Regions from separate parts of the Cytobacillus sp. SAFR-174 genome, predicted to be linked through region 3. Evidence: riboswitches for the same ligand, from Rfam matches in the RefSeq annotation. Region 3 holds a riboswitch; each other region holds the start of a gene.
The links. A riboswitch is a leader RNA that binds a small molecule or an ion and turns the genes downstream of it on or off. The one in region 3 is predicted to bind S-adenosylmethionine.
Positions count from the first base shown of each region.

Region 1: it holds a riboswitch for S-adenosylmethionine, as region 3 does, so the genes downstream of both, ACTHRG_RS17880 (O-methyltransferase) here and ACTHRG_RS07110 (methionine ABC transporter ATP-binding protein) in region 3, are expected to answer to the same signal.
Region 2: it holds a riboswitch for S-adenosylmethionine, as region 3 does, so the genes downstream of both, ACTHRG_RS07705 (methionine ABC transporter ATP-binding protein) here and ACTHRG_RS07110 (methionine ABC transporter ATP-binding protein) in region 3, are expected to answer to the same signal.
Region 4: it holds a riboswitch for S-adenosylmethionine, as region 3 does, so the genes downstream of both, ACTHRG_RS15855 (homoserine dehydrogenase) here and ACTHRG_RS07110 (methionine ABC transporter ATP-binding protein) in region 3, are expected to answer to the same signal.

Region 1 covers NZ_JBQCMZ010000019.1:39,957-48,177, reverse strand. Annotated here, with positions in the region: gene ACTHRG_RS17895 (hypothetical protein) at 1-1,364, shown strand, start outside; gene ACTHRG_RS17890 (DUF6063 family protein) at 1,364-2,110, shown strand; gene ACTHRG_RS17885 (hypothetical protein) at 2,088-6,548, shown strand; SAM riboswitch class I at 6,624-6,730, shown strand; gene ACTHRG_RS17880 (O-methyltransferase) at 6,838-7,416, shown strand; gene ACTHRG_RS17875 (GNAT family N-acetyltransferase) at 7,525-8,097, shown strand; gene ACTHRG_RS17870 (PLP-dependent aminotransferase family protein) at 8,152-8,221, shown strand, end outside.
Region 2 covers NZ_JBQCMZ010000005.1:207,785-216,005, reverse strand. Annotated here, with positions in the region: gene ACTHRG_RS07740 (cysteine desulfurase) at 1-707, opposite strand, end outside; gene sufD (Fe-S cluster assembly protein SufD) at 707-2,017, opposite strand; gene sufC (Fe-S cluster assembly ATPase SufC) at 2,035-2,820, opposite strand; gene ACTHRG_RS07725 (hypothetical protein) at 3,154-3,306, opposite strand; gene ACTHRG_RS07720 (carboxymuconolactone decarboxylase family protein) at 3,601-3,972, opposite strand; gene ACTHRG_RS07715 (MetQ/NlpA family ABC transporter substrate-binding protein) at 4,096-4,941, opposite strand; gene ACTHRG_RS07710 (methionine ABC transporter permease) at 4,954-5,622, opposite strand; gene ACTHRG_RS07705 (methionine ABC transporter ATP-binding protein) at 5,615-6,640, opposite strand; SAM riboswitch class I at 6,793-6,896, opposite strand; gene ACTHRG_RS07700 (O-acetylhomoserine aminocarboxypropyltransferase/cysteine synthase family protein) at 7,037-8,221, opposite strand, start outside.
Region 3 covers NZ_JBQCMZ010000005.1:88,608-96,828, forward strand. Annotated here, with positions in the region: gene ACTHRG_RS07085 (AI-2E family transporter) at 1-156, shown strand, start outside; gene ACTHRG_RS07090 (NRDE family protein) at 245-1,000, shown strand; gene ACTHRG_RS07095 (PAS domain-containing sensor histidine kinase) at 1,032-2,447, opposite strand; gene pdxR (MocR-like pyridoxine biosynthesis transcription factor PdxR) at 2,573-3,997, opposite strand; gene ACTHRG_RS07105 (DMT family transporter) at 4,130-5,056, shown strand; SAM riboswitch class I at 5,116-5,215, shown strand; SAM riboswitch class I at 5,317-5,418, shown strand; gene ACTHRG_RS07110 (methionine ABC transporter ATP-binding protein) at 5,577-6,608, shown strand; gene ACTHRG_RS07115 (methionine ABC transporter permease) at 6,598-7,248, shown strand; gene ACTHRG_RS07120 (MetQ/NlpA family ABC transporter substrate-binding protein) at 7,267-8,094, shown strand.
Region 4 covers NZ_JBQCMZ010000015.1:86,320-94,540, forward strand. Annotated here, with positions in the region: gene ACTHRG_RS15825 (YitT family protein) at 1-37, shown strand, start outside; gene ACTHRG_RS15830 (L-cystine transporter) at 75-1,463, opposite strand; gene proC (pyrroline-5-carboxylate reductase) at 1,672-2,487, opposite strand; gene ACTHRG_RS15840 (DNA-3-methyladenine glycosylase) at 2,610-3,215, shown strand; gene ACTHRG_RS15845 (CBO0543 family protein) at 3,359-3,886, shown strand; gene ACTHRG_RS15850 (hypothetical protein) at 4,025-4,219, shown strand; gene ACTHRG_RS15855 (homoserine dehydrogenase) at 4,281-5,498, opposite strand; SAM riboswitch class I at 5,609-5,710, opposite strand; gene ACTHRG_RS15860 (NUDIX hydrolase) at 5,786-6,424, opposite strand; gene ACTHRG_RS15865 (general stress protein) at 6,633-7,241, shown strand; gene yhbH (sporulation protein YhbH) at 7,301-8,221, opposite strand, start outside.

The DNA of each region.
Region 1 (8,221 bases), on a different contig from region 3:
GGGAATTGAATGATGATGATCATCGGAGAAAATCGGATATCAAATATATGGTGGAAGATTCGATTAAACAAATGAAGCTTTTGGCTGATGAGAAGCAGATTGAACGAATTACAAGCGGACTTCTATATCAGGGAAAAGAAGAATACAGCAGACCGTTTGAAGCCCTTTATTACGATGAAATCAGACAATCATGGGAGACGCAGGTATTCCGCTATGTGACAATGGATGAATTATATACAAACCTGGAGATGGGCGGATCTATCGTCTATAAGCTCACAGATGTCTCACAGGAAATGATTTTCATGAGCAGGGAAATGGCGGAGGAGTTCTCGATCACCATTGAACAGCTCTACAGTATGCAGCTGATTAAAAACGGTAATTTCCGCAAAGCTACCCGAAACCTCGATCACCTCATTTCACGGGTCAACCGCTTAATGGCAAGAGAATTTTCCTTTCAAAAAGAAATGATCAATAATCCCAAAATCTTATTGATGGAAGAAGAAATGCAAAGGGCTGATAATCGTGCGGAAATTGAAAAGCAATTTGAAGAAGAAAAAAATCACTTCCGTACCATCAGCAGTATGATTGAGAAGACAAAACGAAGAAACGAGGAAGATGATCACATTCAAAGAGAATTGATCCTCCTGCAGGAAAAAATCGGCCATACAAGGCAATTACATGACCGTTTTGCCAAGCTTGTGATTCAGAATATCTCCTATGAAATGAAATTAAAAGCGGAAAACCCTTCACTGTTTTGGGAAACGAGCCTGGTTTCGTTTCGGGAGCATATTTATGAAAACTGGTTTATGAAGGAGGGGGCATCTTCCTTCGATCATGTTGAGAAGGTACTGGGTCCTTTATTTTCTCCAAAGAATGAATTTATCTTGCCCTTGGATTGGATCTGGGGCGAACAGGAATTTGATGAAAAGCAGCTGACAGAGACGATGGAGGAAGAAACGGAAGACGAAAGCATTACCCATCAGCGCGTAACGAACTGGGATTCTGTTATCAAGGCCTGGAGCTATGTGTTTCAATATTTGCAGACATACGGAGAGTTTTCCCTGGCTGATTTAACGACATTGCCGCTTGATGTACAGGATTTATGGTTTGAAGAATCGGAAACGATTGATTTATGGATGATGTTTGATAAAAAGCCTCTGAAGGTTCAGGTGCTGCACCGGAAGGAAGAGGCTCTGAGCGATGAGAGGGAAATTCTTCTTTATAAGCTTATGCAGGAGTATCCGCAATTCCAGGTGTTTGAAGGATTGAAACTTTATACAGAGTTTGATCATCGGGCGGAACCTTTCCTCTGGTATCAAATGAAAATCACTCCGTTTAAAATTTGTGTTCAGGAGGAGAAATGATGAGTGCAGAAAGCATTAAGACTGCATCAGCAGTTTATTTCACGCTATTAAAAGACAAGGTCATCGATGAAAACAGCGAGCACTTCCAGGCGTATTTCGATCCTGATGTAAGACAGACGGTGCTTTTAATGGCAGACGAATCCGGGACCTTTATCATTGAATCTCCGAAACGGATTCAGCTCGTTGTACAGCCGACTGGCTCTGTTTTTGCGACGAATTTTACACATATGAAGGACAGGCATAAACAGATTGAAACCAAAAAACATTTTCACCTGATGAGCGTGGTCATTATGGCATTCCTTGCGAGCATCGACCGCAATCAGGCGGCCAAGATCCGCACGAAGCGCGATGGGATCAGCTTTTATACATTGGAACGGCAAGTGAATGATGTCATTATGAATTGGGATAGCCTGCTTAAAGCAAAGCCGGATTTCGGAGAAGAAGAAAAAATTGATATGAGAGACGTTGTGACGACATGGAAATACATGGAGGTCGACACAGATGATTATGGAGCGAGGAAAGCCAATCGCAGAACGCGGATTGGTTTGGTTGCAAGTGCCATGCGTCTTTTGGAAACAGAAGGACTCATCGTCATTCTGGATCGGGAGGATATACCGAAGGCGATTCCAAAGCAGGAGTTATTTGAACGGATTGAATACCTGTATCATGACTATGACCGTTATGAGATGTTCAAGGAATTAATGAAAACAGAGGAGGATCAGCATGCCGAAAATACATCGAATTAGAATTGCCGGCCTGAAATATGATGGCATGCAAAAGCAGTATAGGGACACAACCTTTAACTTTCATAATGAGGAAACCTCCACAAATGGCCTCATTTCGATGATGAATGGAGGCGGGAAAGGTGTTTTCCTGCAGACCATATTTCAGATCCTTAAGCCTGGTACCGCATGGGGAAAGCAGAATAATCGCTTTTATCAGCAATTCTTTTTTAATAATAAAGAGCAGTTTATTCCCTATACCTTTCATGTTCTCATACAGTGGGAGCTCGACGGGGCTGACCACAGGCATTTGGTGACGGGCGGAATGTTTTCAGCAGAACAGCGTATTTCAATGAATGAAGAGAGCGGAGAAAGCAAACCACTTGAACAGGAAGCGAAAATTGTCCCCAATATTACCTTTTATACAAGGGAGTTTGAACGAAAAGAAGAAGCATCCCTTGAACATATTCCGCTCTATGAAGATGGAGAACTGGCTGAAACAGAAGGCCTTAAGGATTACTTAAAATGGAATGGATACGATGTTTACCGGGATACAAAGAAACACTACCGAATTTTGGATACATATGGGATTAACCGAAAAGATTGGGATATTATGAAGGACATTAATAAGGATGAAGGCGGCGTCGGAAAATTCTTTGAAGGCGCTGAAGATGATCATTCCCTGTTCCAAAAGCGGATCATTCCTACAGTCAGTCAGGTTCTGCACCGGACGGAGCATCAGAAGAACGATCTGGTGGAGATTTTTAAGAGTCAGGCAAGCATCGCGAAGGACCTCCCTGTTTTACTGAAAAGAGAGCAGGCACATAAAGAGTTCCTGGAAGATATTCTTCCTTTTGAAGAGAGCCTTGCAAAGGGTATCGGGCATAAGGAAATTGTAGAGGACAGTATTAAGGCCGGAAGACAGCTGCTTGGCGCTTTGGAGCATTTGAAGAAAACAGAAGAAGAAACACTCATTGAACTGGAAAAGGAAATCGAAAAATTAACAGGCAGGCAAGTGGATCTGCGTTTTCAGAAAGATAATCTTGAGTATGCAAAAGCTCACCGGGAAGTGCTGGATTGGGAGAAGAAATTAGCGGAAGAGCAGAAGAAGCATATTGTTCTGCAGGAATCAGTGAAGGAAAAGCAGGAGCGAAAAGAAGAGCTGGCTTTTCAGCTGTTACTAAAAGAATGGCATGAAGGAGAACAAAGCATTCGCGCGCTTTCCCAGCAAATTGCGAAGCTCGAGCAGAACAGCGGCCTGGAGCAAGTGAATCAAAGAATGGATGAAATCAAAAAAGAAGCGGCACAGCAATGGGAGAAATCCTCCGCTGCCATTAGGGAAGCCGTACAGCAATATTCCGGATATCAAAGGTTTTTAAAGAAAAAAGCAAACGACCTGTCAAAGCAGGACAAACAAAAGACCCAGGAGATTGCTCAGCTTCGTACAGAAATTGATTTTCTTTATACCAAAATTCATGAATTTGAATCAAAAGAAGAACAGCTTATCGAGGAATTCGGTGACCGCATTACCTATGATTTAACGGGTTTTATTGAAAATCTGAATAAACAGATAGAAACCAAAGAAGCGGCACTCAAAGATATACAGGCAAAAGAGCATAGTTCAAATGAAAAGCAGAACCAGCTTGCTTCTTCCCATGGTACACTCGCACAATCCATTCAGTTTTCAGAAGAAAAGTGTGAAGAGCTAAAAAAGAACAGTGAAGAGCAGCAGCAAAAAGAAACAAAGCTGTTCGATCATCTGCAAGGTTTTCTGCAAGGTGTAACAGCACCATTCACGAATGCCCTTTTATCAAAATATGCCCTGGAAGTGGAAGAGCTCCTCGTTCAAAATCGCGAGCAAGGGGAAGAATTAAAGAAAGCACTCTGGGAAACGCAGCTGGATTATGCCTTGAATGATGAGCATTTCTGGATTGCCAATAATGATGTGCAGGAACTGAAGGAATGGATTGATGAAAAGACGGGGATTGACGTATTTTACGGATCCCAATTTCTCCAATCCTTAAAGCCGGATGAAATGACGAGCCACATGCTTTCTCATCCTCTTCTGCCGTACGGCTTAGTAGTCAGCAGGCCGCAATGGGAAAAAATCAATAAGCAGGTCCTTAGCGGAAGGATGTATAAAAGTCCGGTCCCGATTTTTATGCGGGAAGAAATGGCGGGCGAAAATCAGCAGAATGCCTTTGTGATGATCACCGGGACGGAGAAGGAGCTGCTGGCGGATAAAAATCAGTTCACAAACTGGAAGATTCAGATTGCGAAACAAATAGAAGATCAGAAAGATACGCTTGCAGAGTTGGAAAAAACAGAAACAGCGCTGCGCCGCATTATAAAAGAAATCGACCGATTCCTTTCCCATGACCTTGCCGGTGATATCGAAAAAGAACTTCTTCAGGAAAAGGAAGCCCTGCTTTCGAGGAAAACGGAATTGCAGGCTATCATCGTGCAGGAGGAAAAAGAAAAAGAACTGCAGCTGGGACTTAGAGAACAGCTGGAAAAGACGAAGAAAAAGATTGAAAAGCTATCTAAAGATGCGGAATCCTTAGCGGAATTTAACCGAGAAAAGTCGATGCATCAGGAAAATAAACGGGTAAAGCAGGAAAAAGAGAAACAAAAGGAAGCTTTCGAAAAGCTGCAGAATGAGCTGGGAAATGAGCTTCAGACCATCGCTGACCTTCAGGAAAAGTGGAGCCAGACCTATCTGGAATGGAAGCTGTCAGCCGAACAAAACATTAAGAAGATCGGCTTCTTTATTGAAGGTGCAGCTTTTCCAGCCGCTGAGAAAGCAGAAGCTTCTGAAGAGGTTCCGCGATTATCACCCTATATTTTAGAAGAAATCATTGGCAGCATTGGAGAGCTTAAACAGCTGAAAAAATCAAAAGAAGAACAAGCCAGTGAACTGCTCGCGATTCAAGCGACAAGAGATGCGGAACAGAAGCAGCAAAGGAAGCTGGAGAAAAAACTTCATGCCCTTAATGAAGAGTGGAAGGATGCTTCTGTACCGGATGAACCAATAAGTATTTTGGAAAATATGGTTCAGACAGCTGCAAAGGAAACAAAGGCAGCAGAGAAAGAAGAGCGTGAGCAGGAAAAGACCGTAACCATTGCGGAAACTTCCTTAAAGCATGGAATGGATCAGCGTAAAAAAACCTCTAAAAAAGTGGCCAAGCATGACCAGCAGCCTGAAGAATGGGAAGAGCTTGATCTGGAAGTGAAGACGGTTGAAATTACTGATCAGACCAAACAGACAAATGCAGAAATAAAGAAGACGGAAGAGCGCAAAAAAGAGACAGAACAAAGTATAACTGAGTTTGAAAAAGATCAATTGCATTTATCCGTCATTCTTAAAGAGGAAGCGGCAGCTTTTTCGGATGAGGATATAGAAAAAATAAAGAGTCATGGAAAGCAAAGCATCCTATCCTGGAGTGAAAAACATCAGGCTATTCAGGATGAAGGGCAAGAGAAGCATGCGAAGATTGAACAATCACTAAGAAATTTAAAGCTTTCTATTGAAGGCAAGGATTGGGAAATTCGCTTTAAGAATGAAGTCTTAACTACGCTCGATCATATGGATACAAGGCATTATGCGCATATTCAAAGTGTCGTCCAGAACATGAAGCGCTTTTCTCAGAGCGGCCTGGAGCAGCTGGAGCGCGACAAAGAACGGGCGGAAAAGGCGCAAAACTTCTGGGCAAGCCGGGCAAGCATGAAGGTAATGAGCATTTCAGAGTCAATTCGCTCGATGATTTCGAAAATGAAGCTTAAGAATGAAAGGGGTTCTTTCCCGCTCGTCCAGCTTAAAGAAGATATCCTGCCTAAAAAAGCGGAAGATGTTGAACCTTTACTGAAGCAGCATTTCGTTTCAGCCATTAATAAAATTACAAAGCGATTTGAGATGATTGATGATAATAATCCGATGCTGGAACAGGAAATCAAACAGCTTATCAGTGATGAGCAAATTTTATTTGTTTCCCTCAGAAATCGCTATCCGGAGCTCCTGGTTTATAACATGCGTACAGACAATGCCTTCATGTACGGTAAACCGCAGCGTGAGCATTATTCGACCTGGCAGACGATCAACCAGGGTTCAAGGACGAAATCAGATGGCAGCGGCGGTCAAAAGCTTTCTGCCCGCATGGTCATGATGATGATGCTTCTTTCGGTCAAGAGTGAAACCGATCAAAGCTGGGTTCCGCTAGTCTGTGATAATCCCTTCGGCCAAGCTGCTTCTGCCCATGTGCTCGATCCTATTTTCGCTGTAGCCGATAAGCTGAAGTTCCAATTCATCGTCGTCACTCCGCCTGAATTGGTGAAAACAGAAATCAGCCAGAGATTCGAAGCGTACTATAAATTGGACTTCATCCGTGAAAAGGGGAAAGAAATTGTGTCGGATACGATTGTTCCGGCATTTAGGATTTATCAGGGAGAGGAAGCAGTTCATTAGATTTAAAAGAATGAAAGTATTGCCATTTTACTGAAACTATGCAATACTTGGGTGAAAATCAATAAGTATTCACAATTCTTATCACGAGAGGTGGAGGGACTGGCCCTGCGAAGCCTCAGCAACCCCTGATTATGTCAGGAAGGTGCTAATTCCAACAGAGTTTAAGCTCTGTGAGATAAGAGGTCGTTTTTAATAGTAAAGGCCTCTTATACTGAGAGGCCTTTTTTTGATGCTCTTTTATAGTTTGAGCTTGGTTAGATTAGAACGAAGAAAGAGGAGGAATGGTAAAATGGAAAACGGCGTTATACAGGTGCCGGAAGCATATTCAAGGATATTACAGGAATCAGATGTGCTCGGCTTCGGGCAGTCATGTGATCGAAAAACAGGGTTTTTACTAAAGGGGCTGGCTGCCTCAAAACCAGGGGGAAGCTTCTTGGAGCTGGGAACAGGCACGGGAGCGTCTGCTTCATGGATCATGGATGGGATGGATGAAAGCAGTAAGCTTACGACTGTTGACATTGATTCGACAGTGCAATCGATTGCAAGAAAGTACCTCGGTAATGACAGCAGAATTACATTTTGCTGTGAGGACGGCGCAGCATTTATCAATAGCCTGTCCGAAGGATTCGATTTTATTTTTGCTGACACATGGCCGGGGAAATTCGAGCTTCTGGACAAAACTCTGGATCATTTAAATATCGGCGGTTTTTATGTGATTCACGATGTGTTTCCGCAGCAGAAATTGCCTGAAGAATTCCGGATCAAAGCCACAAAACTTCTAAAAACTCTGCAGGACAGACCTGACCTGGACATAACAGAATTGGATTGGGCTACCGGGCTGATACTGGCTGTAAAAACAGCAGTGTGATAATTGTATTTATATATTAGTGGAGATGGAGAATCTCATGATGATAGTTGCTGCATATTTGTCGGAATCAATGAAAAGAGGTTTAATTGTTTCAAGGAGAGTGTTGGCATGCAAAGATTAGAGAATGATATTGTTCAATTAATTCCGATGGAACTTGAGCATGCAGAGGGAATTTATGAAGCGGCACAGGATCATCGTATATGGGAGCATATGTCTGTTGATTTAACTGATAAAAGCCGGGTAATTCAATACGTCAACGATGCGTTACAAAAACGTGAGCAGGGCACCGACTTTGCTTTTGTCATTGTCCATCAAAAAACAGGGAATATCATCGGTGCTACTTGGTTTCTCGATATCTCAATCCTGCATAAACGGCTCGAAATCGGCTCAACATGGATAAACCCTCTTTATTGGCGCACGAATATTAATTCAAACTGTAAATATTTATTATTAACATACTGTTTTGAAGAACTGTCCGTGAATCGCGTACAAATTAAAACCGGACATGAAAACTTCCGTTCACAAAAAGCGATCGAACGTACCGGTGCGGTAAAAGAGGGCGTCCTTCGAAATCATATGATACGAAAAGAAGGGACCATTCGCCATACTGTCCTATATAGTGTTATAAAGGAAGATTGGGGAAAAGTAAAAAGACATTTCGAAGAAAACTTGCTTTTCTAGGTTTTTGGAACAATTATACTTAATAATAATAGTGCTGGAAGGGTGTAGATCGAAGTGAATGATGATTCTTTTTTTACTGATAAAATCAAAAAGGCGCTTCAGAATACTCCCCCAGGGGAGTGGA
Region 2 (8,221 bases), 120 kb from region 3:
CCGTAAAGAACACCAATGCCGGTAGGGCCACACATCTTATGACCGGAAAAAGCAAGAAAATCACAATCCAGGTCCTGAACATCTATTTTCATATGCGGAGCACTTTGTGCACCATCCACAACCATAATAGCGCCATTTTCATGGGCGATTTTTGCAATTTCCTTAATCGGGTTCATAACACCAAGTACATTCGATACCTGCATGATCGATACGATTTTGGTATCGGCTGTTACGGTTGTCCTGACATCCTCAAGGGAGATGGTTCCGTCTTCCTGCAGGGGAAGGTACTTTAATGTGGCACCCGTCTGTTTCGCTACCTGCTGCCACGGAATGATATTGCTGTGGTGCTCCATATAGGAGATCACAATTTCATCGCCTTCTGAGAGGTTAGCGCGTCCGTAGCTTGCTGCAACTGTATTGATGGAAGTTGTTGTTCCTCTTGTGAAAATAACTTCCTCAGTAGATTTTGCATTAATGAATTTACGCACCTTTTCCCTGGCACCTTCATAGCCATCGGTTGCTCTCGTGCCTAGCGTATGGACGCCTCTATGAACATTCGAATTATATTCCCGGTAGTATTTATCAATCGCCTCAATTACCGGAACAGGCTTTTGGGAAGTAGCGGCACTGTCCAGATAAACAAGAGGATTTCCATTGACTTCCTGATCCAGGATGGGAAACATTTGCCGAATCTCACGGGCATTCATTATTTTACTTTCCTTTCAATAACGGCAGTCAGCTGCTTTTTAACGCCTTCAATTGGAAGAGCATTAACAACAGGCGCCAGGAAGCCGTGAATAACAAGACGTTCAGCCTCTTTTTGGGAGATGCCGCGGCTCATTAAATAATAAAGCTGCAATGGATCCACACGGCCGACTGAAGCTGCGTGTCCTGCTGTTACATCATCTTCATCGATTAATAAAATCGGGTTGGCATCCCCGCGCGCTTTTTCGCTTAACATCAGTACGCGTGATTCCTGCTCGGCATTTGACTTGGAAGCCCCATGTTCAATTTTACCGATTCCATTAAAGATGGATGAAGCAGAGTCTTTCATAACCCCATGCTTTAAAATGTAGCCTTCAGAATTCCTTCCGAAATGAACTACTTTCGTTGTAAAGTTTTGAGTCTGTTCTCCGCGTCCTACAACAACTGTTTTAGTATCCCCGAAAGAACCGTCTCCAACAAGGTTAGTTGTATTCTCTGAAACTGTATTGCCATCGTTCATAAGTCCAAGAGCCCATTCAATGCGGGCATCACGGCCTGCAACCCCGCGGCGGTTCACATAAGCTGTTGTTCCTTTAGCAAGTGTGTCAACCGCACCATATTGTACTCGTGCATTTGCACCTGCAATGACCTCTGTAACAATATTGAAGATGCCGTTCGCTTCCTCAACTACAGAAAGATAGTTTTCCACGTAAGTAACTGAGCTGTTATCATCAGCTACAACCAATACATGGTTGAACAGGTTTGCCTCTTTATCATCATGGATATATACAGCTTGAATCGGCGCTGAAATTTCCACATTTTTCGGAACGTACAAGAACGCTCCGCCGTTTAAAAGAGCCGCGTGCAAAGAAGTTAAACGGTGTTCGTCCGTTTTGACGCCATCCTTCATAAAATACTTCTGTAGCAGCTCACTGTGTTCTCTTGCCGCTGTAAAGATGTCTGTGAAAATAACACCTTTTTCCTGCAGTTCTTTAGATACAGTCAAATGCGTTGGTCTATTATTGCGCTGAATATATAAATTCTGATCGCCAGCTTCTGTATCAATCAGGTTTCTTACATCTTCAGGAAGGTCGTTTAGAGACGCAAAGTCTTCACTTCCGACAATGTGCTTTTCGAACTGTGTGAAGTTCCATTTATCTATTTTAGTTTTATCAGGCTTTGGCATTGGCAGGCTTTCCGCGTCTGCAAGCGCATTTAGACGGAGTTCTGTCAGCCATGCCGGCTCGCCCATATCTTTTGAAAAGGAACTAACATATTCCTTATCAAATGGTAGTTTTATTTCCGTTGTCATAGTGATCCCCCTAACGCTTACGCTTCTTGCCCAACTGTTTCGTCTTCAATGCCCAATTCTTTCTTAATCCAGTCATATCCTTCAGCTTCTAAGCGCTGTGCAAGCTCCGGTCCGCCTGATTTTACAACGCGGCCCTGCATCATGACGTGAACATGGTCAGGTGTGATGTAGTTAAGAAGGCGCTGATAGTGTGTGATGATTAAGCATCCGAACTCTTCTCCGCGCATTTCATTGATTCCTTTTGAAACAACTTTCAATGCATCGATATCCAATCCGGAATCGATTTCATCCAGGATAGCCATTTTAGGTTCAAGCATCATTAATTGAAGAATTTCATTGCGCTTCTTTTCTCCGCCTGAGAAACCTTCATTAAGATAACGCTGAGCCATGTCAAGATCCATTTCAAGGAATTCCATCTTGCTGTCCATTTTGCGGATGAATTTCATAAGAGAAATTTCATTTCCTTCTTCAAGGCGGCTATTAATTGCAGAACGTAAAAAATCGGCATTTGTTACGCCGCTGATTTCACTTGGATATTGCATTGCAAGGAATAGGCCGGCACGTGCGCGCTCGTCAACTTCCATTTCAAGAACATCTTTACCATCTAAAGTGATGCTTCCCTGTGTTACTTCATATTTTGGATGGCCCATGATAGCAGAAGATAAAGTAGATTTACCTGTACCGTTCGGCCCCATGATTGCGTGAATTTCTCCGCCTTTAATCTCAAGGTTTACACCTTTTAGTATTTCTTTTCCCTCAATAGCAACATGAAGGTCTTTAATTGTAAGTACTGATCCTGCCATAATATATACCTCCGTCAATAAAAAAAGATTTGTAAATCGGTTTCATCCGCAAATCTCTATTCTCATTTTATTCTCATTACAATCTTATAACAAATCAAATATCATAGCAACTCTTTGAGACCATAAACAAACTTTTCAAACGAAAATGTTTAGAAAGCCTGCAGATATAGATTTTATCATATAAAATCTTTGTCATCAAAGAGTGAAATTACCGGAAACCAGCATGTCCTGTCTATTTTTTCCCGGTACTGTAATTTCATGTACTGCAAAAAGAAAACCAGTGCATCATTGGCACTGGTTACTATTTACTTCATTATTATATATACCTTTAACTTAGGAATGAATTTTTCTTTCAAGATCTGCAACTAACCGCTGGCTTTGAAGATAATCTTCTTCACGTCTTTTTTCAACTTCCATTCGAATATCATGTTTCCGGCTGTACACTTCATATCCAACTCCATGGGCAGCTTGCATAGCTTTTTCCATTTCACTCGTGTAGTTCAGCTGTAACTGACTGATAATGAATCAATCCTTTCGGTTTTTATGCTTTTCAGCATTTGGTTTTACATCTAAAATCTTAACACTCACACTATACCCCGCACAAAGCGGAAAAAACCTGATTTTTTTAGCAAAATAAGGAATGAGAACTGGTGAAACGCTTTCATACTTCCTATCCTTAGAATACTGGCCGAATGCTCTGGATTAATGGTTGTTTTTATAAATTTTCTGAAAAATCATCATTTCAAAAGAAAACTCCTGCTGCTAAGCAGGAGAAGATTTTCAGTGATTTCGCTGATTCAATTCGGTCATGGCCTCCTGGACAAGCGTAACTGCCTGGCTCATTGCCGCTCCGCCGCCAAAAGCTGCTGTTACTCCTACTGCCTCAAGAATCTCTTCTTCAGACGCACCTTGATCAATGCAGCCTTTCATGTGGTAAATAATGCAGTACTCATCCTGAGAATATAAACTGATGCCGAGGGCGATCAGCTGCTTCTCTTTTTGGGATAACACTCCTTCTTTAAAGCAGGCTTCTGTAAAAGCATTATAATGCTTTGCCAAATCCGGCATTTTTTCAGTAAAAACACCTAATCCGACTTTATAATCATGCAGGGCTTCTTCTATTGAGTTTGAAGGTTCCTGATAATGTTCCATCGATCTCCACTCCATTTCAAATAGTATCAAGGTTAGTATGTTTGATTGCTTTTCAATCTATACGGGAAGCGGGATTGCTGATCCACAAAAAAAACAGGCGCTGTGAACGCCTGCATTTCTGCTTTACTCAGATACCGGCACAACGGCACCTTCATATTTTTCAAGAATGAAATCCTGGATTTCCTTGGAACGAAGCACTTCCACAAGAGCTTTAATTCCTTCTTTTTCTTCATCACCTGTGCGTACTGCAATTACATTTACATATGGTGAATCTTTATCTTCGATTGCAATTGAATCTTTAAGAGGATTTAATCCTGCATCGATTGCATAGTTGGAGTTAATCAGGACTGCGTCTCCTTCTCCATTATTGTAAATCTGAGGAAGAAGTGATGCTTCATATTCAGTATCAAACTTTAATTTTTTTGGATTTTCTTTTATATCTTCCAGTGTTGCTTCCGTTTTTTCCACATCTTCATTTAAAGTGATAAGTCCCTCAGCTTCAAGCATGGAAAGGATGCGGCCATGGTCTGCGACTGAGTTGCTCATGATGATGGTTGCACCCTTTGGAAGCTCCTCAAGTTTTTTATACTTTTGGGAATACACACCGATTGGTTCAATATGAATTCCGCCTGCATTCGTAAAATCATATCCATGCTCAGCCTTTTGTGACTCAAGATAAGGAATGTGCTGGAAGTAGTTAGCATCAAGTTCTTTAGACTCTAGAGCCTGGTTTGGCAATACATAATCCTGGAATGTTACAACATCAAGTTCAAAGCCTTTTTCTTCAAGTAATGGCTTTGCTTCGTCAAGAATTTCAGCATGAGGGACATTGGAAGCCCCCACTGTAATCTTTTTGCTATCTTTACTATCTCCGCCTTCTCCGGCATTGCCGCCCTCTTCTGAAGTGCCGCAAGCTGCAAGAACAAGTGCAACTGCCAGTGCAAGAGCAAGTGATAACCATTTTTTCATGTCAATCTCTCCTTATCGTTTGTCTAATTTTGTTGTAATGATATCTCCAATAAACTGGATGATAAATACGATGATTAAAATAATGACGGTCGCCATAAGCGTTACATCACTTCGGCTCCGCTGGAATCCTTCCAGATAAGCCAGATTTCCAAGTCCCCCGGCACCGATTACACCAGCCATTGCCGTGTAGCCAACCAGTGCGATAGCTGTCACAGTAATTCCCGAAACAAGGGCGGGCATTGATTCTGGAAGCAGAACCTTCCAGATGATCGTGCTTGTTTTTGCGCCCATAGACTTGGCAGCTTCAATTACCCCTTTGTCAATTTCCCTCAAGCCGATTTCCACCATTCGGGCATAAAACGGGGCAGCACCAATAATTAATGCAGGCAATGCCGCATCCTCCCCAATCATTGTTCCAAGCAAAAGCTTCGTGAAAGGAATCAGCAATACAATCAGGATAATAAATGGAATCGAACGGAAAATATTGACGAACGCAGAGATAACTTTATTGACTGCTGCATTTTCCCATATATTCCCTTTCGAGGTCAAAAAGAGCAGCAGCCCCAAAATCGCTCCTAAAATAAAGGTTGCAATAACAGAAATAGCTGTCATATAGAGAGTTTCCACAGTAGCTTCCCACATGGAGTCCCATTTCACATTTGGAAACCATTCATTAAGCATTGGAAATCACCTCCACGCCCACTTGCTGAGAATGGATATATTCGATTGCTTTTGCAACTTCCTCTGGTTCTCCATCAACATGGATGAATAAGGTACCGTAGGAACCATTCTGCGTCTGGGAAATCTTCCCCTGAAGAATATTAACAGTTACCTGGAAGTGACGGATCAGGTTTGTAATCAATGGCTGTTCAGCTGATTCGCCGACAAATCCTAATTGGACTACTTTTCCTTTTGGATACAAATCGACCAGATGATCAATTGTTTCCTTCGTTTCTTCAGGCTCTGTCACCTGCTGGACAAAGCGCTTTGTAATCACAGCTTTCGGATTCTTAAAGACATCCAATACAGGTCCGATTTCCACAATCCGGCCGCCTTCCATAACAGCAACCCGATGGCAGATTTTACGGATTACATGCATTTCATGTGTAATAAGGACAATGGTTAAGCCCAGTCGTTCATTGATGTCTACAAGCAGCTCCAAAATGGAATCTGTTGTCTGAGGATCAAGGGCAGATGTCGCCTCATCACAAAGCAGCACTTTTGGATTATTGGCAAGGGCTCTGGCAATTCCGACCCTTTGCTTTTGACCTCCGCTAAGCTGAGAAGGGTAGGCATCTTCCCTTCCTTCCAGACCGACGAGTTTAATGAGCTCGTCTACTCTTTTGAGCCTTTCCTGCCGGGAAACACCTGCGATTTCAAGCGGAAATGCAATATTTTCTCTTACTGTTCTTGACCATAACAGGTTGAAATGCTGGAAAATCATGCTTATTTCCTGACGAGCTTTTCTCAGCTTGCTTCCCTTTATCTTTGAAACCTCATTGCCTGCTACAGTAACACTGCCATGGGTAGGAAGCTCCAGCCCATTGAGCATGCGGATTAAGGTACTTTTACCTGCACCGCTATATCCGATAACACCGAATATTTCTCCTTCTTTTACCTCCAGGTTTACATCATCAACTGCTTTAACCTGGCCTTTTTTTGAAGAAAATATCTTCTGTACATCCTTTATGGAAATCAACGTGATAGTCACCTCTTTTATCGAAAGATACAGATAATAATTAATAGACTGCTTTTATTCCCTTATCTTTTACTCCTCATAGGCTTTCATGCGCAAAAGCAAAAATGCCTTTCTGCACATGAGCAGAAAGGCATAAAGAGATTTAGTCCTTTCTCTCATCTATCAAAGCTATGCTTTGAGTGAATTGGCACCATTTCAACTAATTGACGGTTGCCGGGCTTCATAGGGCACTTCCCTCCACCTCTCTTGATAAGAGCGTTACGTTCTATATTCAATTAATACTTTAAATGAATTAAGCAGTTTTTTAATTACGTTTGCTATCGTATCATAGCCATTAAAAAGGTGTCAACGATGAAATTTCAAACTTTCGGAAAAAAGTGAATGGTAAATTTCCCTTTACGCTTTTGCAGCAAGTGATGTGAGACCTGCAGCTGCTTCTATCGCCTGTTCCAGGTCTTCAATTAAATCTTCTGCATTTTCGATGCCGATCGAAATCCGAATTAGATCCTCCGAAACTCCCGCAGCCTTTAAGCCTTCTTCATCCAGCTGCTGATGAGTAGTGCTTGCAGGGTGAATAATCAGGCTCTTTGCGTCCCCGACATTTGCCACATGTGCCCATAGCTGCAGGCTATTGATCAGCTTGGCTCCAGCCTCTCTTCCGCCAGCTATTCCAAATACAGCCACTGCTCCGGCTCCTTTTGGCAAATATTTATCTGCCAATTCTTTGTCCGGGTGGCTTTCATGACCTGGATAGAGCACCCAATTAACGGCCGGATGCGCCTCCAGATATTCCACTACCTTTTTAGTATTGGCAACATGCTCCTTCATTCTTACATGCAGAGTCTCAAGGCCCAATGTGAACTGAAATGCACTTTGCGCACTCATTGCCGGCCCTAAGTCTCTTAACAGCTGTACACGGGCTTTGATAATATAAGCTGCTTCGCCGATTGCTTCGCTATAGACAATATTATGGTAGCTCGGATCCGGCTCTGTGAATCCCGGGAACTTAGGGGAATTCCAGTCGAATTTTCCGCCGTCAACTATTATTCCCCCCATAGTGGTACCATTGCCGAGCAGCCATTTTGTCGCAGAGTGTATGACAATATCAGCTCCATGTTCAATAGGCCTGCAAAGATAAGGGGTAGCAAAAGTGTTATCGACAATCAGCGGCACACCTTTTTCGTGTGCAATTGCGGCAACCTTTTCAATATCCAGGATTTTCAGGCTCGGGTTTCCAATCGTTTCGGCAAAGACAGCCTTTGTTTTATCTGTAATGGCGCTGCGGAAATTTTCCGGATCCTTTGGATCGACCAGTTTCACCTTTATTCCATACTTGGGAAGTGTGACTGCAAACAAATTATAAGTACCTCCATATAAATTGGATGCAGCAACAATTTCATCACCAGCTTCGGCAATATTTAAAATGGCAAGCGTAATAGCAGACTGGCCGCTGGCAAGAGCCAGCGCACCCACTCCTCCTTCAAGCAGGGCCACTCTTTCCTCAAATACACTGACAGTGGGATTATGTATTCTGCTATAAATATATCCCGGCTCTTTCAGGGCAAAGAGATCTGCTGCGTG
Region 3 (8,221 bases):
ATCATTATCCTCTTGCTGGTTGCAGGCAATCTTGCCGGAATTCTTGGCATGATTCTGGCGATTCCTACCTATGCTGTGACTAAAACAATTGTTTTAAATACAATAAGGTTTTTAAGGGCGAGGAAAGCAGCTCGGCTCGAGGAGACGGTTACGTGAAGATGGGGAAGCTCCTTTGCAGAAAGGGGCTTTTTGCTGTATTTGCATGTAAAGCTATAATGAAAATAAAACGAAAGCAGTGATCCCCGTGTGTCTAATCCTTTTTGCATACGAAGTCCATCCGAAATATAAGCTGATTGTTGCAGCCAATCGCGACGAATTTTACGAGCGTCCGACTGCACCTGCACATTTTTGGGAGGATCATCCCCACATTCTCGCCGGACGCGATTTGAGGAAAATGGGAACGTGGATGGGTGTCACTAAAAATGGCAGATTTGCAGCTCTGACAAATTACCGCGATCCAAATGAAGTGACAGAAGTCAAGAGGTCAAGAGGAGATCTGGCGGCGGATTTTTTGAAGGGCAGTGCTTCGCCTGCTGACTTTATGAACAGGGCATCTGAACATCGCGTCAGCTATCCCGGCTACAATTTGCTTGCAGGGAATTTGGACGAGCTTTTTTATTATTCGAACGTGGAGGATAGAATCGAGCAGCTTCAGCCAGGGGTGTACGGGGTCAGCAATCATGTGCTGGATACCGAATGGCCAAAGGTGAAAAAAGGGAAGGAGGGCTTATCTGCTCTCTTAGATAATGCAGTGGGAAACTTAACAGAAGACCTGTTCACACTTCTCCGGAATGCAGACCCCGCCCCGGATGATAGGCTTCCGAAAACAGGAGTTTCACTTGAATGGGAACGGATTCTGTCTCCATTATTTATCAAAAGCGATGGCTATGGAACCAGGAGTTCAACTGTGCTGCTGATGTCAAAGGATGAGATTTTTTACAAGGAAAGGGTACATATTGGGGAGGATAGGCAGGAACAGGAGTTTATCCTTAAAAAATAAGAAGCCAGCTCAGTGATCTGGCTTCTTTTATTCAGGCAAGCGGCAGTGTAATCCGGACTGTTGTGCCTTCATTTTCCCTGCTGTGGATGTATAGGTTTCCGCCGTGGTTTTTAATGATTTTTTTGCAGATCATGATGCCAAGGCCTGTTCCTTTTTCTTTTGTGCTGTAAAACGGCTCTCCCAATTTGGCGAGGCGTTCTTCCGGTATGCCGATTCCTTCATCCTCGACAGTGATGATGACAGAATGGTCCTCCTGGCGGATATCGACGTTTATTTTGCCGCCCATGGGCATGGCTTCCATCGAGTTCTTAATGATGTTAATCAGCACCTGCTTAATTTTATCTTTTTCACAATTCACAAAGAATTCGCCAGGTGACTGAGTTAATTCGATCAGAATATTTTCCATGACTGCCTGGCTGTTTAAAAGAGTAATCACACTTTTTACTATGTTTGTCAGGCAGGTTTTTTCCATTTCGGTTATTTGAGGCTTGGCGAGAACGAGCAGGTCATTGACGATGCCTTCAATCCGCTCCAGCTCATTTAGAATGACCTCTGCGAAATTGTCTTTATGTTCTTCGTATAACAGCTGTGTAAAGCCTTTTATGGCTGTAAGCGGGTTGCGGATTTCATGGGCGATGCCTGCCGCAAGCTGACCGACCACGGAAAGTTTTTCAGCATTCTGCAGCTTTTCTTCAGTCTTCTTTTGTCCAGTTACATCTTTGATAATGATCTGGTAGACTTTTCTGTTCTTAAAAGTGGTTGGGATCAGCTGGACTTCGGCTTTTCTTATTTGTCCGTCAGTCCGGATCAAATTAAGCTCAAAATTCACGCTTAGCTTTGTTTGCAGAAAATCATCGAGGGTGGAATGTTCTGAAGGAGGAGTGTAGTCGTGGAGGGAGGTGCCGATCATCTCATTGATGCTCGTATACCCGAAGAGCTTCTTCCCTTCATTATTGATATAGGTCCAAATCCCCTTTTGAGTCACCATTCCGATCGTATCCTTTGAGTACTCCACCAGAAAACGGTACTTCTCCTGTGTCTCAAGAATTTCCTCTTCCATAATAATTCTCTGTGTCATATCCCGGATTATGCAAATCGCTTCTTTATCCTCATTAATGACTGAAAAATTGGCTTCCAGCCACAAATAATGTCCTTCCTTGTGCCTGAAACGAAAAGTCTCCCGATTATGCGGAAGCTGTTCGAGCTCGGCCAGTGCATCTCTTAGAAGATCCCGGTCATTTGGATGGCAGTATGTGTAAAGACTGCTCCGGTAAAAATCCTGCGGGGAATACCCCAGTGTCGGCAGGCAGGAAGGGGATACATATAAAGCAATGCCTTCTTTTGTCACTCTTGCAATCACATCGCTGGAATGCTGAATGGCCAGCTGCAGATTCCTCGCTTCGACTTTGTCCGCGAATAAATCTGCCGGATTCTCAGTCATAATCATTTTCTCCCTCCTTTTTTGAAAAATGACACTTTTCCATCATTATACAATACATGTTTAGATTGACATATAGGATAAATTTCACTCTATGCCAATTGAAAAGAATAATACCTTGTTAGGTACTATGATCACAGGAGCTTTCTTATTTCCTCTCCAAGGATGAATATCCCTTCCTCCAGTTCCTCCAGCGGGGCATAAGCATACGAAATTCGTATATAATGATTCGGTCCGTCACTGTATATGCTGCCTGGATTCATCAGCAGCTTTCTTGAAATAGCCTGCCGATAGAGACTTCGAATTGGAATATTGGACGGTACTTTCAGCCATATAAAAAAACCGCCTTCTGGAGAATTCCATTCTGCTATCCCGGACAAGTGAGCATCTAATGCATCCAGGGCAGTATTACGGCGAATTCTTAACTTCTCACGTACATTTTCCATATGCTTTTGATAGAGGCCGGTGGACAGCCATTTTTCAGCTACCCTTTGTGAAAGTGAACTTGAACCATAGTCAGTCTGCATTTTAAGATCGGCAAGCCGGTCGATAACAGGTTCAGGTGCTGCTACCCAGCCTATTCGAAGTCCGGGACTCAATGTTTTTGACAAGCTTCCCATATAAAGGACCTGGCCATTTTTGTCCATTGCTTTTAATGGTGGCGGAGGCATTTCATCAAGCCATAGCTCACGGTAAATATCGTCTTCCACAATTGGCAGCTGTTCTATTCTGCACACATCAAGCAGTTCCCTCCTTCTTTTTTCTGTCATTAAAATTCCAGTAGGATTATGATAGGAAGGAATCGTGTATAAAATGGATTTCCCTTTTTCGTATTTCTTCAAAGAGATGCTTTTAGTGATAATTCCCTCCTTATCCATTGGCAGCCCCTTTAAATTCATGCCTGAAGACCGGAAAAGCTGTAAAGAATATAGGTAAGAGGGCTTTTCCAGAAATACGGGTGCCCCTCTTTGCACAAGTCCGAGTGAAACAAGCTGCAGTGCCTGCAGCCCTCCCGAAACAATAAGTATGGAGGAAGGAGAAGTGAAGATTCCGGATGTTGCCAAATACTCACTTACTGCCTGTCTTAATGGGAAATACCCCTTTGGTTCCTCATAACCGAGCTCACTCAATTCATCAGCAGCTTCCTTTAGAACTTTCTGCATTGTTTGTACAGGGAAAATTTCTGGGGAAAGCTCTCCTTTGCTGAGCTGTATAAAAGCGGGGTCCATTTCTAAGTCATTAATTTCCTGAACGATTTTTTCGCTGGCCCTGTGTATCCCTGTATCGATATACTCGCTCCAGCTGGCAGACTGCCTTGAAGCGAGCAGAGTCCATGTATTATTAATAACCTTAGTGCCAACCCCCGTTTTCCCCTCTATTAATCCATCTGCTGCAAGTTCTTCCAGAGCAGTGATAATAGTGCTTCGGTTTACTCCAAACTCTTCAGCCAGTTTCCGCTGGCTTGGAATTTTACTTCCGATTGGCCATTCGCCTTTGGAAATCTTTCCTTTAATCGTTTCCATAACTTGCTGATATTTTGGCAATTGTGCTGTATCCATCCATATAACCGCCTTTATAAAAATTGGCTGGCAAAATTCTTTTCTAATTGGTTGAGGACATTGTATCAGTTATTGCTTATCCTGAAAAGCAGCATAGATAATGGCTGGGAAATGCTGATAAGGGGGATGAAGTTGGCAAATAAAAAATTTATGATTATCGCGGCGCATAGTTCTATTATCATTCTCTGGGCATCCGCATTCCCGGGAATCCGGGCTGGGCTGGAATCATACTCCCCGGAACACCTTGCCCTTTTCAGGCTTTTAATTGGCTCCGCTGCACTTGGTGCCCTCGCACTGGTGACGAAGATGCGCCTTCCGGATATAAGGGATCTTCCTGCCATTTTTATGCTGGGATTCCTTGGTTTTACGGTTTATCATACAGCACTGAATATGGGTGAAAAAACAGTAAGCGCCGGGCCGGCAAGCTTGATTGTATCAATGACTCCAATCTTTTCGGCTGCATTGGCTGCTTTATTTTTAAGCGAAAGGTTTGGAAGAGCAAGGTGGACGGGTTCCGCTGTCAGCTTTGCGGGTGCCGCACTAATTTCGCTTGGTACAGGAGGCGGGTTTGAAATCCAAACCGGTATTTTATTCGTCCTCCTTGCTTCCATTTCAGAAAGCATCTATTTCGTATTTCAGACTAAATATTTTAATAAATACGGATTTTTGTCATTTACATCGTATACGGTATGGGCAGGGACTGCTTTTATGCTGGTTTATCTTCCCGGGCTCGGAAATGAGATCTTTCATGCTTCGGCTGAATCCACTTTAAGTGTCCTCTATTTGGGGATTTTTCCGACGGTAATTCCATATATTGCCCTGGCTTTTCTTGCATCCATAGGGGGAGCGTCTGAAGCGGTGAGTTCTCTATATCTGACTCCAGTAATGGCGTTTGTCATTGCGTGGGTTTGGCTGGGGGAGGTGCCGGCTATGTTATCCATTGTGGGTGGGATGATCGCTCTAGCAGGTGTGGTGATTATTCACCGAAAAGATGGCTCTAAAAATTTACAGAAATTTATGAAAATGGATCAAGTGAAAATATTTAAAAAATATGATTGACATCCTTTTCTTTAAGATGGTAAAGTAATAAACATATTAACAACCGCATAATAAAAATCTTCTTATCAAGAGAGGTTGAGGGACTGGCCCTATGACACCTCGGCAGCGGACAAAAGTGTACCGTGCCAAATCCAGCAAGCATTGCTTGAAAGATAAGAAGAGGACCATTGATAAATGCTGCCCTCTTCTTTCTTTAGAAGAGGGTTTTTGTTTTATGTGGAAAAAATACATCAAGATTCTATTCATAAACATATGAATAATTCTTATCGAGAGAAGCAGAGGGACCTGGCCCAATGAAGCTTCGGCAGCAGGCAGAACGCACCGTGCCAAATCCAGCAGGCAAAAAGCCTGAAAGATAAGGAGAGGATTTCAAAAAACCTCTTCTGGCGGAAGGGGTAAATTTCAGGATATAAATCTTAGTTTTCGCATAGGAATAATTGTTTATAAAGCGGTGACAGGTACCTATACCACATCACGAAAGTGGTATAGGTGCCTGTCACCAACAAAGGAGAGATGCTGCATGATAGAGTTTCAGAATTTAAAGAAGGTCTATGAAAGCGGAGGTCAGCAGGTAGCTGCTCTGGATGGAATAGATTTAAAGATTAATAAGGGTGAGATTTTCGGGGTGATCGGCTTCAGTGGTGCGGGAAAGAGTTCTTTGATCCGCTGTGTCAATTGGCTGGAGAAGCCGACTTCAGGAAAGGTCATTGTAAGTGGCCATGATCTGACGGCTTTATCAGTAAAAGAAATTCGCGAAGTGAAAAGAAACATTGGTATGGTCTTTCAGCATTTTAACCTTTTAAACTCCAAAACCGTGTTTGCGAATGTGGCGATGCCGCTTACACTGGCTAAGATCCCTAAGGATGAAATAAAAAAGCGTGTCCATGAACTATTAGATTTTGTAGGGCTTGCCGATAAGGCGAACAGCTATCCTGATCAGCTATCAGGCGGGCAAAAGCAGCGAATCGGGATTGCAAGGGCGCTGGCGACCCAGCCTTCCATTCTATTATGTGATGAAGCAACGTCAGCTCTGGATCCGCAGACCACCAGCTCGATCCTGCAGCTGCTGAAAAAAATAAATAAAGAATACAACATTACCATTCTGATCATTACTCATGAAATGTCTGTTATCAGGGAGATCTGTGATCGTGTCGCTGTTATCGAGGCAGGGAAAATTATTGAAGAAGGAACCGTCTTCAATGTCTTTTCCTCACCAAAAACTCCAACAGCGAAAAACTTTGTCAGCACGGTTATGAATGATCAAATACCTGACTCCATTAAGCAAGTAATTGAAAAACAGCAGGGGCTTCAAAAGGTATTCAGAATCAACTTTGTCGGAAACTCTGCAGGGCAGCCGCTGCTTTCTCAGGTTGCCAAAAAGTTTAATATCGACTTCAACGTCCTGTTTGGAAATATTACTGAACTGCAGGGAACACCATTTGGCAACCTGATTGTCGAATTCCAAGGTCCGGACAGTGAAATCAAACGTGCTATTCAGTATATCAGCCAGGAAAAAGTTTCAATAAAGGAAGTGACATCACGTGCTAGTTAACCAGGAAAAAATCATCGAAGCCTTAATCGAAACGGTCCAAATGGTGGCATTCTCCTTGCTGTTTTCAGCTTTTATCGGACTGCCGCTCGGCATATTGCTTGTTGTGACAAGGAAAGGGCATCTGCTGGAAAACACCGTTGTTTTTAACATCATAAACAGCATTATTAATATTTTCAGATCAGTCCCCTTCATCATTCTAATGGTAGCCATCATCCCAATCACACGGATGATTGTCGGAACATCGATTGGAACTGCTGCAGCCGTAGTGCCGCTCGTCTTTTATGCAGGACCATACATTGCGAGATTAATAGAAAACTCATTGCTTGAGGTTGATCCGGGAGTTATTGAAGCGGCAGAAGCAATGGGAGCGACACCTGGCCAGATCATTTTAAAGTTTCTGATACCGGAAGCACTCAGTTCGCTGGTATTAGGCTTTACCATTGCGACAATCGGTCTGGTCGGAGCTTCAGCCATGGCCGGGGCAGTCGGAGGAGGCGGCCTTGGTGACCTTGCCATTACATACGGCTACCAGCGATTCGATACAACCGTCATGCTGATTACCGTTGCAATTTTAGTGGTCATGGTTCAAGGCCTGCAGTCATTCGGAAATATTTTATCAAAAAAAATCAGAAGAAGATAACTTAGGAGGAAACACATCATGAAAAAACTGTTTTTATCATTCATTATTTTAGCATTGGCTGTGTTCACTGCGGCATGCTCAAGCACAACAGGCGGAGAAGAAACAAAGAAGGTTAAATTGGGTGTCAGCGGATCAGATACACGCATCTGGGACTTTATTGCCGAAAAAGCTGAAAAAGAAGGCATTGACATTGAGGTTGTGACTTTCTCTGACTATGTGCAGCCAAATGTAGCCCTTGCAGAAGGTGATCTTGATGTAAATGCATTCCAGACTGTCGCTTATTTCGACACTTTTATTAAAGAGCATAATATGGATCTTACACCGATTGCGACAACTGTTTTAGCACCAATGGGTCTTTATTCTGAGAAAGTAAAATCTGTAGAAGACATTCCGGAAGGCGGCAAAATCGCCATTCCAAATGATGCTTCTAATGGCGGAAGAGCCCTTCTTTTACTGGAGGAAGCCGGCCTGATCAAATTATCCGAGGACTATGACGGAAATCTGGACTTGAATAAAATCGTTGAAAACAAAAAGAACCTTGAATTTGTAGAAATGGTATCAGCGCAGACGCCGCGTGCACTTCCGGATGTGTCGGCTTCAGTCATCAATAACGGAATTGCCGTAGACGCCGGATTCAACCCAACTAAGGATTCAGTGTTTATTGAAAGCGAAACCGCTACACCTTATGTAAATATCATTGCTGTAAGAACAGAAGACAAGGATAACAAAACGCTTAAGAGAATTGCGGAACTTTACCAGGAAGATGATGTAGCTGATTTCATCACGAAAGAATATGACGGAAGCATGATCCCGACGTTCATTCCATTAAGTGATATTGGCTGGTAATTAATTTATCGCAGTCTAACGGGCAGTAAGACCCCCACACCAAGACTCAGAGGAATCAAAGGAGGATAAGTGGGGGATAAGGAAAATCCCCACTGATTTAAGTTTCACTTTATAAAAGGAGGAACAA
Region 4 (8,221 bases), on a different contig from region 3:
GACCTCCTTAACGGTTATAAAAAAGACGGTCAAATGAAAAAAATCGACAGGTGCCAGGCACCTGTCGATTTTTCTTATGCTTCTGCTTCTATTTTTTCATTCATATCGTTATAAAGGTTTCCATCCATTTCACCTGTGACTCTGCTCGTCAGGATACCGGAGGTCATGGATCCGCTGACATTAAGGGCTGTGCGTCCCATATCGATTAGCGGTTCAATGGAGATCAGCAAGCCAGCCAGTGCAATAGGCAGGTCAAGGGCAGATAATACCAGGATCGCTGCGAATGTCGCACCGCCTCCGACCCCTGCCACACCAAAGGAGCTGATCGCTACAATAAGAATGAGAGTAAAGATAAATCCCGGTGACAGCGGGTTAATGCCCACAGTCGGAGCAATCATTACAGCCAGCATGGCCGGATAGATACCCGCACATCCATTTTGGCCAATGGAAAGGCCGAATGATCCTGCAAAGTTGGCAATTCCTTCTGGAACACCGAGTGACTTTTGCGTTTTAATATTCAAAGGCAACGCACCGGCACTTGTTCTTGACGTAAAAGCAAAGGTCAATACCGGAAATGCTTTTTTCAAATAAGTGATTGGATTTAATCCGCTTAATGTTAAAAGCAGCAGGTGAATCAGGAACATAATGGCAAGTGCGACATAAGAAGCAATAACAAACTTACCTAAATTCAAGATGGAGTCAAAGTCACTCATCGCGACTGTTTTCGTCATAATTGCCAAAACTCCATATGGTGTTAAGCGTAATATTAATGTTACAACTCGCATGATGATTGCATAGAATGCATCCACAATTTTCGCAAAGAGTTCAGCCTGCTCTGGTGATTTCCTTCTCACACCAAGATAAGCAATCCCTAAAAAGGCTGCAAAGATAACGACTGAAATCGTTGATGTTGGTCTTGCCCCTGTAAAATCAAGGAATGGGTTGGCCGGAAGCAAATCAAGCATTTGCTGCGGGAACGTTCTTCCTTCAATGCCCTGATATGTTTCTTCAAGCTGCTGCCCGCGGGCAGTCTCAGCGTCGCCTCCGCTGATTTGGACAGCCTCCAGGTCAAAACCGACAGCTGTTGCAATTCCGACAGCAGCAGCAACTGCAGTGGTACCTACAAGCAGTCCAAGGATTAGCACACTGATTTTCCCAATATTATTTGTTAATTTAAGCTTAGTAAAAGCCCCTAAAATTGAAATGAAGACAAGAGGCATGACGATCATTTGCAGGAACTTCACATAACCTCCGCCAACTAAATTAAACCAGTCTGCAGATTTGGCAATAACCTCAGCACCAGGTCCATATATCAGCTGAAGTGCAAAGCCAAACAGGATCCCTAAACCAAGCGCTGTAAACACACGCTTTGAGAATGAGATATGCTTTTTCTGCATAAAGAACAATGCGCCTAAAAGCAGAAGCATTACAATAATATTTAAAATTAAAAGTCCTGTACTCATCGGACTGAATCCTCCCCAAAAGATGTTATTATAATGACTTACTATAATACATGTATTCCTATGAGTCAAGTCGGAATTAAAATTTAAATTTTCTTATTATATATTCCATTTCGCTGCCGAATGTTCTTGTTTTTCTTTATTTTTGTGCCTAAAACCATTGAAGAACCCGGCATTATAAAAGTGCCGGGTCTGGAAAAATAATTCTTGTCTAATTATTTTTCCGGGAAAGTGCCTTTGTCTTTTCAAAGCATTGTTCCATCGCACTCATGACCGCTGAACGGAACCCTTTTCTCTCCAGTTCTGCAACGGCTTCTATTGTTGCACCTCCCGGAGTACAAACCTCATCCTTCAATTCCGCAGGGTGTCTGCCTGTTTCCAGCACCATCCTGGCTGCCCCCAAAATAGCCTGTGCTGCGAGCTCATAAGATTGATTACGGGGCAGTCCGGCTTTTACACCGCCATCTGCCAATGCTTCAATGAACATATAGGCATAAGCGGGCGAAGAACCGCTGATAGCGGGAATTGCGTCCATCATCTTTTCTTCCATAACCGCTGCTCTGCCAATACATGAAAATATTTTGATTACATCTTCCATCTCCTCAGGAGATAGTGATTCATTCGCTGAAAGAACGCTCATGCCTTCACCCACCAAAGAAGGAGTATTAGGCATGGAACGGACTGCTTTAATCTTTCTGCCAAATGACTTTTCCAGAAAAGAAAGACTTATGCCGGCCGCAATCGTTATGATAATGGCATGTGATTGGATGCAATCTTTAATTTCGTCAATAACTGCAGCATGAGCATCAGGCTTAATAGCCAGAAACAGTATATCAGCTTCCTCCGCTGCCTCACTATTAGAAAAGCGTGTTTGTATATCCCACCTATTTTTAATGTCAACAAGCGTTTTCTCCGTTTTCGCTGAAGCAATAATCTGCCTTGCATTCACCAGATCAGATTTTAATATACCCCCGATTATCGCCTGAGCCATTTTTCCGCTTCCGATAAAACCGATATTTTTATTCATTAATGCACACATCCTGTCTTGTAATCCTTTTGCTATTATACTGCAGGTATGGTTATGAAAAAATAGCACAGGGTAAAAACATAAGACCGAACCTCATAAAATACTTATTGGAGAGATTGACTATGAAAGAGATAACACAATATGCTCCTCTTCCAGACAGCTTTTACCGGCAGCCGACGCTTCTGCTGGCTGAAGCTCTTCTGGGCTGCTTATTGATCAAAGAAACTGAAGAAGGAATTGCCTCAGGCTATATTGTCGAGACGGAAGCTTATATGGGCCCGGAGGATAGAGCAGCACACAGCTTTGGGAACAGGAGAACAAAAAGGACCGAAATCATGTTTAATGAACCAGGTTTTGTCTACACTTATGTGATGCATACCCATTGCCTCGTTAATGTTGTGAGCGGTCAAAAGGAAAAGCCGGAAGCTGTATTGATCAGAGGGATTGAACCTGTCGACGGAATTGAGTTAATGAAGAAAAGACGTAAGATGGAAGATCTTAAAAACCTCACTAATGGGCCAGGTAAATTAACTAAAGCTCTCGATATAACAATAGATGATTATGGCCGCCATTTTACCAGCCCTCCTCTAATGATTGCTAAAGGAATCCCTCCCGGGGAAATCAAACGGGGAACACGAATAGGCATTGATAATTCCGGTGAAGCACGGGATTATCTCTGGAGATTCTGGATGTCCGATAGTCCTTATGTATCACGGAACAGAAAATAACAGCTATATTAAAAACGACCGGAAAGCCCCCTTCTGATTGGGTTTTCCGGTTATTTATCTGCCTTAACCTGCTTAGTTTTTTTATTTTTTCTTAAATTGGATAGGATAGGAATAACTGTGCGCTCTGGGAAGAGGTGAATGGAATGAATGCTCTATATGCTTTTTTGTGGATTTTCGCTCTATGGAAGTGGGGTGACTGGAGAAATTGGAAAATGTATTATCCCACCATCCTTTTTTACATATTAGGGGACTTTTTATATTTATATCTGCTCTCAGACTTTTATCCGATGTGGACATATGATCCACAGGGGGTCGATGAGAAGGTGAATCTTACAAATACCCATGTCAGTTTTTCCATTATGGCTGTAAAGTATCCGGCAACTATTTTGATCTATCTATACAGATTCCCTGGAGGAAAATTTATTAAGAAACTGCTTTATATCTCAGGCTGGGTCCTTCTCTATACGGTAAATGAGGTGGTTGATATCAAATTTAATCTGATAAAGTACGATAATGGCTGGAGTTTAAAATGGTCGATTCTTTTCAATACTGTTATGTTTACCATCCTTTGGGTGCACCACAAGCGGCCAGCTGCCGCATGGGGACTTTCCATTCTTTTCATCCTCTTCCTATGGAGGCAGTTCGATGTGCCATCAGCTGTTTTTAGATAAGTGTCTAATTTCATTGCAATTTGTCGATAAAAAAACAAGCTATTTTACTGGACTTTTTTTATTAAAGCGTTTATTTTACTATAAAAAGGCAATATTCTATGTATAAGTTTCAATAAATTGGAATGGGATGGTGTTACGATGGCAAACAAGAAAAATGTTAAATCTCCCGGCAAAGATCTCAATATTGGTGCGAATGTTTCATTAAACGGCCTGGTAACAGCTGTTTTTGATAATATGGTCCATGTCCAGATTGGCGCTAAGATAGTAACAGTTCATGTTAAAGACCTGTATTCCGGATTAAATAATCCTTTATTTAATAAACAGCAGGCTTAGTATCCACCATCTCTAAACATACTTCAGGAGGGGCAGCTCAAAGGCTTGCCCCTTCTGTTTTTCAGACCGTCTGTACCTGCTTATACTTCCCTGCCGTGACTGCATAATCTCCAAGCACTTGATAAGCCTTCAAATCGGATTTGTCTAATAATGACACAGCCTCTGCAGCTCCCTTAACGATCAGGGCCTGCTCTGACACTTTGCTGACGATTTCAACTCCCTCAAGGAATTCATATCCTTCAACATCACCCAATATAACCCAGAGCTGCTGTTCAGGGACCTTCTCTTCCAATGCAGCTTCCTCATATGCTGAAGGGAAATCGGCTTTGCCCACATGAATTAAATCTTCAATAATCGCACTCGCTGTCGGGAACATGCCTGCTCCAGGTCCCTGCAGACTGATATTCCCGACAATATCCGCATCGATTGAAACGGCATTCTGCACGCCTTCTACTCTGTATAGAGGATGCGATTCACCTGTCAGGACCGGCTTTACTGTACAGCGGACAGAATCTTTTTCCCTATGAATCGATGCTGCATGCTTGAATTTCAACCCCAGCGAATCAGCCAATCGGATTTGCTCAATCGTAATATCAGTAATGCCTTCTCTTACAGAGTATTCCTGTGCAGGCGCTTTCCCGAATACAAGCTCGCTCAGAACAACTGCTTTGTAAAAGGCGTCATATCCTTCGATATCATTTTTAGGATCGGCTTCTGCATAGCCTTTTTCCTGAGCGATTTTCAATGCTTCTTCAAATGATAAGTTCTCTTCGCGCATACTTGTCAAAATGAAATTGGATGTGCCATTTAAAATTCCTTCAATCCGTTCGATCCTGTTGGCATTCAGCAGCTGCCTGATGGTCTGAATGATGGGGATACCGCCGCCGACTGTTGCTTCATATCCCAGTGATACATTCTTTTCTTTTGCCAGCCTCGCAAGCTCACTTCCATGAAATGCAAACATCTCTTTATTCGCTGTAATGACATGGCATCCTCTCGATATGGCCTGGCGCAGATACGTATAGCCCGGCTCCCTGCCAACAATGGCATCAATTACGACATCAAGCTTTGGAAGCTCAATAATATCCTGAAAGTCATCTGTTAAAAGCACCTCATCATCAGGCAAAGAATGTTTATTTACATTTTTGACCAGGATAGCGGAAACCTTCACTTCTTTCCCGAGTATCGCCTGTAGCCTTCCCTGATGCTTTCTGATTGTTTCATACACTCCTTTTCCAACAGTTCCAAACCCCAATAGCCCGATCGTTATTGCTGACATTATTTATTCCCCCTGGATAAAATTTATTGTGCCTGCCGTAAAAAACAAAAAACCCCTTCCGTCCATTACAGACAAGAAGGGGTTTGAATTAATATTCCGTTCATTCCGCCTTCTTATCTTCGGAAAATGTATTCCTCTGAATTTGGCACCGTGCATGAATGCTGGTTGCCGAGGCATCATAGGGTCAGTCCCTCCGCCTCTCTTGATAAGAAGTTTCTAAGTATTCAATTTATATGAATCATAAACATTTATCAGGACTGCGTCAACCTTTTTGAAAATTATTTTCTTCAGACGCTTTCACTTTCATTGAAATCTTCTGTTATGATCTCAAGAAAATGTTTAAGGATTCTGGCAGTCAGCCCCCAGATGACCTTGTCCTGGAAATAGTAAAATACCTCTTCCGCTCTCCTTGTCTGCCAATTGTAATTTTCACCTCCGGCAATTAAATCAAAAGGAAAATTTTCTTCAGGCTCTACTTTAAAATTTACGTGATATGTTTCAGGCTTTACTTTTTTCAGAAATGAAAGGGGGACGGTAAAAACCTCTTCTACTTCATCAGGGTTCGGGACAATCTTGTCCGGGTTTTGGATAATGCCTGCATAAGGGTAAATAATTTGACCGAAGGAGATCATGTAATCCAGCGGGGAAACATTTGTGATGCTGTCTTCGCCCACACCGAGTTCCTCAGAGGTTTCACGGACGGCCGTATGCTCTTCATCCCTATCTTCCGGATCTATCCTTCCGCCGGGGAAACATACCTCCCCAGGCTGCCTTCTCATTTTAAGTGAACGCACTTCAAATAGGACATGTACCTCATTATTGATTTCAACCAGCGGAAGCAAAATAGCGAACTTGGAAAATCGCTCACTTCCCAAAATAATTGGGGTTCTGTTCCCTAACCTTTTAGCCAGTTTCTCAATCTCCATATCTGCCCACCTCCAGCAGCAATTCAATTCAGTTATTATACCTTTATCATACTGTATTCTTTGTGTTTTATTAATTTATACGGCTTGTGCCATATAATGATTCAGGACTAAACGCTATTGCATCCAGCCCTTCAAAAGCAAAAGAACGTTTCTCCGCCAGCAATTCAGGGAAATAAAAAAATATCATACTACACTGGGAGTGAAAAATATGCAGAAGAATATATTAATAGGCGGATTCGATACTCAGCAAGAGCTTAAAGAAGCCATTGAAGGTGCAGGGTCAAATGGATATCAGAAGGAAAATCTTGTGATCGTCTCAAAGGATGGCGCAAATCTTGAAAGCTTTGCAGACAATTACGGAGTGAACTTGCGGATAGTCGGTTCCCAGGAGCTGGGCAATCAGCGTTTTCTTGATTCTGTTAAAGCTCTATTCATGGGGGAAGATCCGGCCACAAGTTCAGGGATTGATCCCGATAAAAAAGATGGTACACGATTTGATGAACATGACCTGGATCGATACGCAAGCATGGTTTTTGACGGAAAATATGTCTTAATCGCTGACTATTATGGGAAATATCCAAACTCCACGCAGGACAATCAGAGAATCACTGCCGAAAACTCTGAAGGATATATGGAGAGTGCTTCAGCCCGGGAGGTTGTCCATGAATCGGATATCAAAACACTGGCAGATAAATCCGCTGATCCATGCTGTGTCAGCGAGAATCCCAGTCGTGTTCAGCATTCACATACTTCAGCAGAGATGAAAACCAGTGAAGTAAATCGGCAAGAATTGCTTACAAAAGACAGGCTTAAATAGCATCAGCCCCCTGAAAATGGGGGCTTTTTGCTGAAATAAAAAGAGAGGTTTCCCTCTCTTTAGGCATATTTCTTCTTATCCTCTTCCTGTTTGAAAAAGCTTTTCATCGCATGGAATACATCTGCTTTTTGCTTAAGAATATAATATCGGAAATCATCATTTTTGATATTTTTATAGGCGGACATCAGAGTCGAGTGGCGGTTGTACTGGTTGACCTCACCGTATCCAAACATATTGGACACCTTCATCAGGTCTTCCACCAGCTTGACACAGCGGGCATTATCAGAGGTCAGGTTATCACCGTCTGAGAAGTGGAAAGGATAAATATTAAATTTACGCGGATCGTACTTGGCATCTATCAGCTCAAGCGCTTTTCGGTAGGCAGATGAACAAATCGTTCCACCGCTTTCTCCTTTTGAAAAAAAGTCCTCTTCTGAAACCACTTTTGCTTCTGTATGGTGGGCAATAAATTCAATTTCAACTGTCTCATATTTGGTTCTCAGGAACCGCGTCATCCAGAAGAAAAAGCTTCTGGCCATATACTTTTCCCAGATCCCCATCGATCCGCTCGTATCCATCATCGCAAGCACGACAGCCTTCGAATCAGGCTTTACAATTTCATTCCAGGTCTTAAACTTCAAATCTTCCTTATAAATCGGGTGGAACGCTGCCTTGCCCTTCATTGCGTTGCGCTTGAATGCCGACATCATGGTCCTTTTCTTATCAATATTGCCCATTAAACCTGTTTTTCTGATGTCATTAAATTCAATATCCTCTACAACATTTTCATCCTGTTCTTTTCTCTTTAAATTAGGCAATTCCAATTGTTTAAATAAAGCCTCTTCAATTTCCATGAGTGATACTTCTGCTTCAAAATAATCCTCGCCTGCCTGGTCGCCTGCTCCTTGCCCCTTTCCGGGTCCTTTCTGGCTGCCGGATCCGTCACGGGCCACTACATCTCCAATCTGGCTATCTCCATC